3 regions of the Alicycliphilus sp. T452 genome follow, and region 3 is predicted to be linked to each of the others. Evidence: predicted binding sites of a transcription regulator. Region 3 holds the regulator's gene; each other region holds the start of a gene.
What was found. The regulator HrcA, encoded in region 3, represses chaperone genes, less so after heat shock. The targets are predictions, from matches to a motif close to TTAGCACTCNNNNNNNNNGAGTGCTAA.

Region 1 (3,318 bases), 180 kb from region 3:
TTCCTCGATCTGGATGCGGATCTGCTTGACGCGGGCCTGGATGTCGTCGGCATTGCCGGCGCCGTCGATGATGGTGGTGTTTTCCTTGCCCACCTCGATGGTCTTGGCCTGGCCCAGATCGGCCAGCGTCACCTTCTCCAGCGACAGGCCCACTTCCTCGGCGATGACCTTGCCGCCCGTCAGGATGGCGATGTCTTCCAGCATGGCCTTGCGGCGGTCACCGAAGCCAGGCGCCTTGACGGCCACGACCTTCAGGATGCCGCGGATGGTGTTCACCACCAGGGTCGCCAGGGCCTCGCCCTCGACTTCCTCGGCGATGATCAGGAGCGGGCGGCCGGCCTTGGCCACGGCTTCCAGCGTGGGCAGGAGGTCGCGGATGTTGCTGATCTTCTTGTCGAACAGCAGCACGAAGGGGTTGTCCAGCAGCGCGACCTGCTTCTCGGGGTTGTTGATGAAGTAGGGCGAGAGGTAGCCGCGGTCGAACTGCATGCCTTCCACGACGTCCAGCTCATTGTTCAGGCTCTTGCCGTCCTCGACGGTGATCACGCCTTCCTTGCCCACCTTGTCCATGGCGTTGGCGATGATTTCGCCGATGCTGGAGTCGGAGTTGGCGGAGATCGAACCCACCTGGGCGATTTCCTTGGAGGTCGTCGTGGCCTTGGAGGCCTTCTTCAGCTCCTCCACCAGGGCCGTGACGGCCTTGTCGATGCCGCGCTTGAGGTCCATGGGGTTCAGGCCGGCGGCCACGTACTTGCTGCCTTCGCGCACGATGGCCTGGGCCAGCACGGTGGCGGTGGTGGTGCCGTCGCCGGCGTTGTCGCTGGTCTTGGAGGCCACTTCCTTCACGAGCTGGGCGCCCATGTTCTGGATCTTGTCCTTGAGCTCGATCTCCTTGGCCACGGACACGCCGTCCTTGGTCACGGTGGGGGCGCCGAACGAGCGCTCGAGCACCACGTTGCGGCCCTTGGGGCCCAGGGTCACCTTGACCGCGTTGGCCAGGATGTTCACGCCTTCAACCATGCGGGCGCGGGCTTCGCCGCCGAAAACTACGTCTTTTGCTGCCATGTGTGGCTCCTACGGATTTTGGGTCAAACGGGCTGCCAAGGCTTGTGTATAAAGCGTCAGCAGCTATGAAAATTGATGGTCTGGTATGGGAAGGGAATTACTTCTCGACCACGGCAAACAGATCGTCTTCCTTCATGACCAGCAGCTCGTCGCCGTGAATCTTCACGGTCTGGCCGCTGTACTTGCCGAACAGCACGCGGTCGCCCACCTTCACGCTCATGGCAATGCGGTCACCGTCCTCGTCCAGCCTGCCGGGGCCGACGGCCACCACCTCACCCTGGTCGGGCTTCTCGGCGGCGTTGTCGGGGATCACGATGCCCGAGGCGGTCTTGGTTTCGTTTTCCAGGCGCTTGACGATCACGCGATCGGCGAGAGGGCGCAGGTTCATAGGATCTCCTTGCGATGCACAAACAAAGGGTGGTAACGACAGCAGCCCATACGGGCTGCCTGAGGGGTAGGGCGGTGTTGTTAGCACTCGACACTTACGAGTGCTAATAATAAAGCCGTTTTTCCCCATTTCAAGGGCCTGGGCCCAGAAAGTCAGGGGGTTTGGCGCTGCCGCACGTCCGCGGCCGGCGTGGATGCGGCCTGGCCCGGGGCCAGGAGCTGGCCGATGATGTGCCAGTGGTCGTCGTGGAACCGGTCTTCCATGCCGGCCAGATCCTCCTGCGCCACCCACTGGGCATGCGCCGCATCGTCGCCGCCGCGCACCTCGGGCAGGGCGTCGCCGCCCAGGTCGAAGAAATAGGCGTGGGTGATGACGCGCCCGCGCTGGCTGCGCTCGGGGTGGTCGAACACGCGCACCGCGCGCAGCGCCTGGCGCAGGCGTTCCTCGGGCAGGGGGCAGTGGGTTTCTTCGGCCAGTTCGCGCAGGCAGGACTGCCACAGCGTGTCGCGCGGCTCGACGAAGCCGCCGGGCAGGGCCCACAGGCCCTTGCCGGGGGCGTGGGCGCGGCGGATCAGCAGCACCCGGCCCCGGCAGCGCAGCAGCGCGTCCACGGTGACGAAGACCGGCGGGTAGGGCGCGCCGGCCCAGCTGTCGCGGTACGCGCGCAGCATGCGCCATTCTTCCTGCAGGGCGGGGTAGTGCGCCGTGTGCGCGAATTGCTCCAGCCACGCGCGCGTCGCCGCCGGGATGTGGGGCGCCCATGGGGCCAGCGCCGCCTCCGGCGTGGAGGCGCTGGCGCCGAGGTAGGCGTCGCGGATGGCGGTCGCGTCGATCGCGCCCTGGCGCTCCATGCGGATCAGCTCCCAGCCGGGAAAGGCCCGCAGGTAGCCGCTGCTGCTGTCCTTGAAGTGGCCGACCAGGGCCAGGCGCGCCCGGGCCGGGGTGGCCTGGGCCACGGCCTGCCGCACGGCCTCGGCCCAGCGCGGCTCGTCGTAGTAGTCGCGCACGGGCAGCACGGTCAGGCGCGCGCGCTCGGGTTCGGGCAGGGCGGCGCGCAGCATCTGGGCGCGCTCCTGCCAGGTGAAGGGGTTCTTCGGCGTGCGCGCCTGGAAGGCCGAGCCCACGACGACGACGGCCTGCCGCGCCCGGGCCAGGGCCTCGCGCAGCAGCGCCAAGTGGCCGTTGTGCACGGGCTGGAAGCGTCCGATCAGGACGGCGGCGTCGTACATGGGGAGGTGGCGTGTCAATGGCGGAGGGGGTGCGGCGGCCTTGTGGTCTTTGCTCACATCGCTGCGCGATATGAGCTACGCCCCAAAGCCCAGGGTTTGCTGGTGCAAACGCCGGGCTTACAGCCCGGCCGCTGCGCGCAGCGCCTGGGCTTTGTCCGTGCGTTCCCAGGTGAACTCGGGCTCCTCGCGGCCGAAGTGGCCGTAGGCGGCGGTCTTGGCGTAGATGGGCCGCAGCAGGTCCAGCATCTGGATGATGCCCTTGGGGCGCAGGTCGAAATACTCGTGCACCAGCTGGGCGATGCGTTCGTCAGGGATCACGCCCGTGCCCTCGGTGTACACGGTGATGTTCATGGGCCGGGCCACGCCGATGGCGTAGGCCACCTGGATCTGGCACTGGCGCGCCAGGCCCGCGGCGACGATGTTCTTGGCGACGTAGCGCGCGGCGTAGGCGGCGCTGCGGTCCACCTTGGTCGGGTCCTTGCCGCTGAACGCGCCGCCGCCGTGCGGGCAGGCGCCGCCGTAGGTGTCCACGATGATCTTGCGGCCCGTGAGGCCGCAGTCGCCCTGCGGGCCGCCGATGACGAAGCGCCCCGTGGGGTTGATGAGGTACTTGGTGTCCCTGAGCCACTCGGCGGG
Region 2 (3,318 bases), on a different contig from region 3:
TGGCCCTGGGGTTCCCGGAAATCACCGTGCCCCTCGCTGCGGCGGCATTGCCCGAGCCTCAAGAGTTGCCCGACAGCCCGCAGGCCTGGCAGGCGCGCATCGTCCAGGAAAGCGCCGAGATCGCGATGGCCAACGGCGAAACTACGCGCCTGTTGAAAGTGGCCGAACGCACGCGCGCCGAACGTACGCCAGACCCTACCGTGGGCGTGCGCGTCCTGTCCGATCGTGGCGGCACCGAACGCGTCGTGGGGTTAGTGCTTTCCGTTCCCTTCGGCATGGACTACCGCAGTGCCCGGGCCGCCACGGAGAGCGCCAATGCCGCAGCCGCCGAAGCCGAGGCGGCCGATGTGCGGCGCGCCATAGAGCAAGGTGCATGGCTTGCCGTCCAAGCCGCGCAAAGTAAACGTGCACAGTGGCAGTCGCACCAGCAGGCGCTGGCCGCACAGACCGCATCCAACACCCGCACGCGCCGGGCGTGGGAACTGGGCGAAGCTTCGCTCGGCGAATACCTGCTGTCCCTGCGCAGTCTGCGGCAGGCTCGCCTGGCAGAAACACAGGCGCGGGTAGATGCGCTGCAGGCTGCAATGCTGGTGCGCATCGACGCGCATGCGATGTGGCATAGATCACGAAGCACTGTGGCAAATTGAGCGCTATTAGAGTAACAACACTGTTGCGTCTGCTGTCCCCAATCGCAGCCTCTTTGGGGGGCGTCGCAATGATGTCGAGCCTGGTGCAGACTCTGCCCCTACGGCATGGTGATGAAGGCCATCGACGTCCGCTCCCACATCTCAGATGTCTTATGTCAAAGGAAAGCTGACCTGTCACTGCGACTCTCTGTTCGGCGTGATCTGCTGATCCTGTGGCTGTCCATCGTCGCAGTGACTCTCGTGCTGGGGTGGCTGCTACTGATACTCAGTCGCCAGGGCGCAGGCCTCCAGATCGCGCATGCGCGCCAACTCAGTTCGACCAGTTGCCAGGCGCTGCAAAGGGGTGCGGCACGCGCTCGCCAGCAACTCCTGTCTGCGAATAATGAGTCTCCCGATACGATCAAGCACCCCCTCCATGACACGCGTGTCGCTGTACTCAAGGGCATCGCCGGTGCACACGATGGCAGCAAGCTGTCGAACGTCGAGCTCACGCTCCTGAGCAGCGTATGGCTCCCTGGCTTCTTCGAGCTCGGGGATGGCCATGTTGTGAGCTCTCATCATCATGTCCAGCGCGCCAGTCAGGCTCGTCGGGACCCTGAGCACATCAGCGTTTTCTCGGATGTATTCACCGCCCCGCTTGGAGTGCTCTTGCCGCAGGTGGCGTTGAAGCCGCTCGTCCGTCTCCCATCCCGGGGTTTGTGTCAGGCCCATTGACCCAAGCAAACGTTCTGTCTCGCCGGGGAAGATGGTCATGCCTAGATCGTGGGCGTATGCAGCGCCGATGAGCAGAAAGATCGGGGCAGTAAACCCTAGCGTCGATGATCTCCGCCTTGGTGTGCGACCGAAATCGGGGCTTGCACGCCCCCACGCGCGAGAGCACTGCGGCTCGCCGCCATCTTCATCACAAGCACCACCGCCCCTTGTTGTGGCCCGGTTCAGGCGCCACAACCCTATCCAGCCAAGCCCGACCCCAACATATTCGCCTGCACCCCACGTTCCTAGGCTTGGTTTCCTGAAGGCTAGCCCGGCCTGACCCGCCCCCGAACCAAAGCAGCCAAAGGAGTCTCAAGGCTAGAGGTGCCTTGGAAATTTGCTCAAAATTTAAGCAAAACACTATTCATTGAGCTGAGTCATCAAAAAAACCCTTGAAATTCATAGAGTTAGCGACATCACGACACACGGCAGAAGTACAAAACTCAGTGAAAAAAGTACAAAACTCAGCGGAAATCGACACCATGAACGGCCGCTTCGTCCTTATCCATATCCAGGGAACTTTGGTTTTAGCACTCCCTCCAACAGAGTGCTAATATAAACCCCATGCAAGAAAGGACCACTGACATGGCATTCCAGTCTGCATCTGCCACGACGGCGCTAGCACCCGCGAACCCATGGGCGCTGGTTCCGCCATTGGGCAACCTGGATGCCTATATCTCCGCCGTCAACCGCCTGCCCCTGCTCACTCTGGAGGAGGAGCAGCGCTATGCGCAGCAGTTCAAGAAGGACAACGACCTGGAGGCCGCAGGCCGCCTGGTGCTTTCGCACCTGCGCTTGGTGGTGTCCATCTCGCGCCAGTACCTGGGCTACGGCCTGCCGCATGGCGACCTGATCCAGGAGGGCAACGTGGGCCTGATGAAGGCCGTCAAGCGCTTCGATCCCGACCAGGGCGTGCGCCTGGTGAGCTACGCCATGCACTGGATCAAGGCCGAGATCCACGAGTACATCCTGAAGAACTGGCGCATGGTCAAGGTGGCGACCACCAAGGCCCAGCGCAAGCTGTTCTTCAACCTGCGCTCCATGAAGCAGGGCTTCAAGGCCGACGCCATCGACGCCGATACGCACCGCGAGACGCTGTCCGACCATGAGATCGACATGGTGGCCGAGCAGCTCAACGTCAAGCGCGAGGAGGTCATCGAGATGGAGACGCGCCTGGCCGGCGGCGACGTGCTGCTGGACCCCGCCCCGTCGGACGACGGCGAGCAGGCCTTCGGCCCCATTGCCTATCTGGCCGACACGGCCCACGAGCCCACGGCCATGATCGAGTCGCGCCAGCGCGACGCGCTGGCCACCGACGGCATCACCTCGGCGCTCGCCAGCCTGGACGCGCGCAGCCGCCGCATCGTGGAGCAGCGCTGGCTGCAGGTGAACGACGACGGCTCGGGCGGCATGACGCTGCACGAGCTGGCCGCCGAGTACGGCGTGAGCGCCGAGCGCATACGCCAGATCGAGGTGGCTGCGATGAAGAAGATGAAGAAGGCATTGGTCGAGCACGCCTGACCCCTGCCCTGCCTGGCTTCCAGTGCGTGTGCACGGGGCGTACAGGCGGATAATCGAGGCGCGCGGCCCGAGTGGGCCGCGCGCTTTTTCATGCCGGCGGGCGCAGCGCCGCCCGCCCGGCCCCGATCAGGAGGTTCCCCCCATGTTCCGCCATTCCCCCGCCCGCCGCGGCCTGCTTGCCCTGGCCCTGGCTTCGGCCTGCGGCGCCGCCGTGGCCGACAAGAGCGCCGCGCCCGCCACGCCGGGCTGGCCCGCCAGGCCCCTGCGCATCATCGTGGGCTTTCCGCCGGGCTCCTCGCCCGACCTGACGGCGCGCACCTTCTCTGAGCCGCTGGCGCAGGCCCTCGGCCAGCCGGTGATCGTGGAGAACAAGGTGGGCGCGGGCGGCAACATCGGC
Region 3 (3,318 bases):
GCGTGACGTGCCCGTACTGATGGAGCAGCAAATTGCGCACTCCGTTCGCTTCGTTGAATGCTTGCGCATGCTCTTGTGAGACATCAATTTGCACGTCAAACCACCCAAACAGCGTCTTCATGCGCCCCATGGCATCAAGGCCACCTTTGGGCGTCTGATTTATTGCCAGCTTTTCTAACGAACCTGCGGCTTCTCGGCACATTTGTTCGGGCCACGGTCTCGACTCGATGCCACCGACCTTTCCAGGTTTGAGCTTGGAAATCGCCACCTCCGCGGCCTGGCGGTTGTGCCGGACCATAGCGGCAATCAGGTTTTCAACCCCGGCTTCCTGTACAGCCCACAAACTGAGGAACACGTGACTGAACATCGTGTGGTACCCCTCACCTTCCATCTTCCGGGCCCAACGGCTGGTTTCCTCAGCCCGATTGACTGCACGCTCAAGGACCGCCGAGTCGATTGACTGCCTGCGCTTGTGTTCGGCTTCAAGCATTGGCCGATGGAGTGGCAACATTGCTGCTGCCATTGACAGGCTTTCCTTGTAATAGCTGGCTGTGAAAAAGTCTCCCACAAGGTATGACCCAGCCGTGCTGAGCGCGTACCAAATGGGCGATTTTTCTTTGAGATGCTCCAGCGATTCCGGCTCAGTGAGTTGCATACATTCCCTAAAACCAACGGAAATTGTAGAAACTGCAGCCGAAATGTAGAAGCCCATGCACCATGAAATGAGCGCTACACCGCATGGAACTTGGTAGGGCGTGTTGGACTTGAACCAACGACCAAAGGATTATGAGTCCTCTGCTCTAACCAACTGAGCTAACGCCCCGGGATGCGTCGCCCGCGCCTCGTCGGCGGGACAGCGGCGGCTATTGTATGTGCTACTTGTGGTGGCTCAGGGCGTTGGACACCAGTTTGGAGGTGATGTCCACGATCTGGATCATGCGGTCGTAGGGCATGCGCGTGGGGCCTATCACGCCCAGCGTGCCGACCACCTGGCCGTCGACCTCGTACGGCGCGCTCACCACGGACAGCTCCTCGAAGGGCACGACCTGGCTTTCGCCGCCGATGAAGATGCGCACGCCCTCGGCGCGGCTGGAGATGTCCAGCAGCCGCAGGATCTGGGTCTTCTGCTCGAACAGGTCGAACGCCCGGCGCAGGTGGCCCATGTCGCCGGAGAAGTCGCTCACGGCCAGCAGGTTGCGCTCGCCTGAGAAGACGACCTCTTCCTGCGACTCGGACAGCGCCTGCGAGCCCGCGTTCACCGCGGCCTGCATCAGCGCCGCGATCTCGCCGCGCAGTTTGTCCACCTCCAGCCTGAGCCGCTCGCGCACCTGCTCCATGGCCAGGCCCGCGTAGTGGGCGTTGAGGAAGTTGGCGGCCTCCACCAGCTGGGACTGGGTGTAGTCGGACTCGGTGAAGAGCACGCGGTTCTGCACGTCGCCATCGGGCGAGACGATGATCACCAGCAGCCGCCGCTCCGACAGCCGCAGGAACTCGATGTGCCGGAACACCGAGGTGCGGCGCGGCGCCATGACCACGCCCACGAACTGCGACAGGCTGGACAGCAGGTGCGCTGCGTTGGCGATCACCTTCTGCGGCTGCTCGGGCTTGATCTGCAGGGCCGGCAGCTGCTCCTGCTGCGCGGTGAGCATGGTGTCCACGAAGAGCCGGTACCCCTTGGCCGTGGGCACCCGGCCGGCCGAGGTGTGGGGGCTGGCAATAAGCCCCAGTTCCTCAAGGTCTGCCATCACGTTGCGGATGGTGGCGGGCGACAATTCGAGGCCCGATGCCCGCGACAGGGTTCTTGAGCCCACCGGCTGCCCGTCGGCGATGTAGCGCTCGACCAAAGCCTTGAGCAACAACTTGGAGCGGTCATCAAGCATCGAACCATTTTAATGATGTAATTTCCGCATGAAGCCCATCTTCCGTCGCGTCGCCGTGATAGGCAAATACCAGGTACCTGCCGCCGGTGCGGCATCGGACAGTTCGCGGCAGATCATCGAGAGCATCGCCCGGTTCATCGCCCAGCAGGAGTGCGAGCCGACGCTGGAGACCGAGACGGCGGCGAGCACCGGCCTCACCGGCTACCACACGCTGGACGTGGACGGCATCGGCCAGCATTGCGACCTGTGCGTGGTCGTGGGGGGCGACGGCACCATGCTCGGCGTGGGCCGCAGGCTGGCCGCCTACGGCACGCCGCTGGTGGGCATCAACCAGGGGCGGCTGGGCTTCATCACCGACATTCCGCTGCAGGGCTACCAGGACGTCCTCACCCCCATACTGCACGGCGACTACGAGGAGGACGTGCGCCCGCTGATGCAGGCGCGCGTGGAGCGCGGCGGGGAATCGGTCTTCGAGGCCCTGGCGCTCAACGACGTGGTGGTCAACCGCGGATCCACCTCGGGCATGGTGGAGCTGCGGGTGGAGGTGGACGGCGTGTTCGTCTCCAACCAGCGCGCCGACGGCCTCATCGTCGCCTCGCCCACGGGCTCCACGGCCTATGCGCTGTCGGCCGGCGGGCCCATGCTGCACCCGTCGATCCCGGGCTGGGTGCTGGTGCCCATCGCGCCGCACACGCTGTCCAACCGGCCCATCGTGCTGTCCGACACCTCCGAGATCGCCATCGAGGTGGCGGGCGGGCGCGACATCAGCGCCAACTTCGACATGCAGTCGCTGGCCTCGCTGCAGCATGGCGACCGCGTGCTGGTGCGGCGCTCTGCCCACCGGGTGTGCTTCCTGCACCCGCGCGGCTGGAGCTTCTTTTCCACCCTGCGCAGGAAGCTGCGCTGGAACGAGGGAGGCTCCTGACCATGGCCCTGAGACGGATCGCGCTGCGCGACTTCGTGATCGTGCAGGCGCTGGACCTGGACCTGCACGCCGGCTTCACGGTGCTGACCGGCGAGACCGGCGCGGGCAAGTCCATCCTGATCGACGCCCTGCAGCTGCTGCTGGGCGCGCGCGCCGACACCGGCGTGATACGCGAGGGCGCGCAGCGCACCGACATCTGCGCCGAGTTCGACACCGGCCCGGCCGCGCTCGGCGCCTGGCTCCATGAAGCCGGCTTTGCGCACGACGACGCGCTGCTGCTGCGCCGCACCGTGGACCTGCAGGGCAAGAGCCGCGCGTGGATCAACGGCATACCGGCCACGGCCGCGCAGATGCGCGCCCTGGGCGAGCACCTGCTGGACATCCACGGCCAGCATGCCTGGCAGAGCCTGACGCGGCCCGACGCCGTGCGCGGCCTGCTCGACGCCTACGCCGGCGCGCAGGCCGAGCCGCTGGCCGCGCTGTGGACCGGCTGGCGCGACGCGCAGAAGGCGC

Region 1: the regulator HrcA is predicted to act here: its motif matches at 1,534-1,560, upstream of groES (co-chaperone GroES).
Region 2: the regulator HrcA is predicted to act here: its motif matches at 1,928-1,954, upstream of rpoH (RNA polymerase sigma factor RpoH).

Annotation. Positions count from the first base shown of each region.
Region 1 is NZ_JBTNEH010000005.1:61,863-65,180, forward strand. Features, by position in the region: gene groL (chaperonin GroEL) at 1-1,065, opposite strand, end outside; gene groES (co-chaperone GroES) at 1,163-1,453, opposite strand; gene ACX12L_RS05930 (bifunctional nicotinamide-nucleotide adenylyltransferase/Nudix hydroxylase) at 1,606-2,682, opposite strand; gene metK (methionine adenosyltransferase) at 2,800-3,318, opposite strand, start outside.
Region 2 is NZ_JBTNEH010000002.1:107,500-110,817, forward strand. Features, by position in the region: gene ACX12L_RS02090 (TolC family protein) at 1-647, shown strand, start outside; gene ACX12L_RS02095 (HD domain-containing protein) at 903-1,595, opposite strand; gene rpoH (RNA polymerase sigma factor RpoH) at 1,986-2,921, shown strand; gene ACX12L_RS02105 (Bug family tripartite tricarboxylate transporter substrate binding protein) at 3,064-3,318, shown strand, end outside.
Region 3 is NZ_JBTNEH010000005.1:245,399-248,716, reverse strand. Features, by position in the region: gene ACX12L_RS06850 (hypothetical protein) at 1-712, opposite strand, end outside; tRNA gene ACX12L_RS06845 (tRNA-Ile) at 747-823, opposite strand; gene hrcA (heat-inducible transcriptional repressor HrcA) at 876-1,880, opposite strand; gene ACX12L_RS06835 (NAD kinase) at 1,909-2,805, shown strand; gene recN (DNA repair protein RecN) at 2,808-3,318, shown strand, end outside.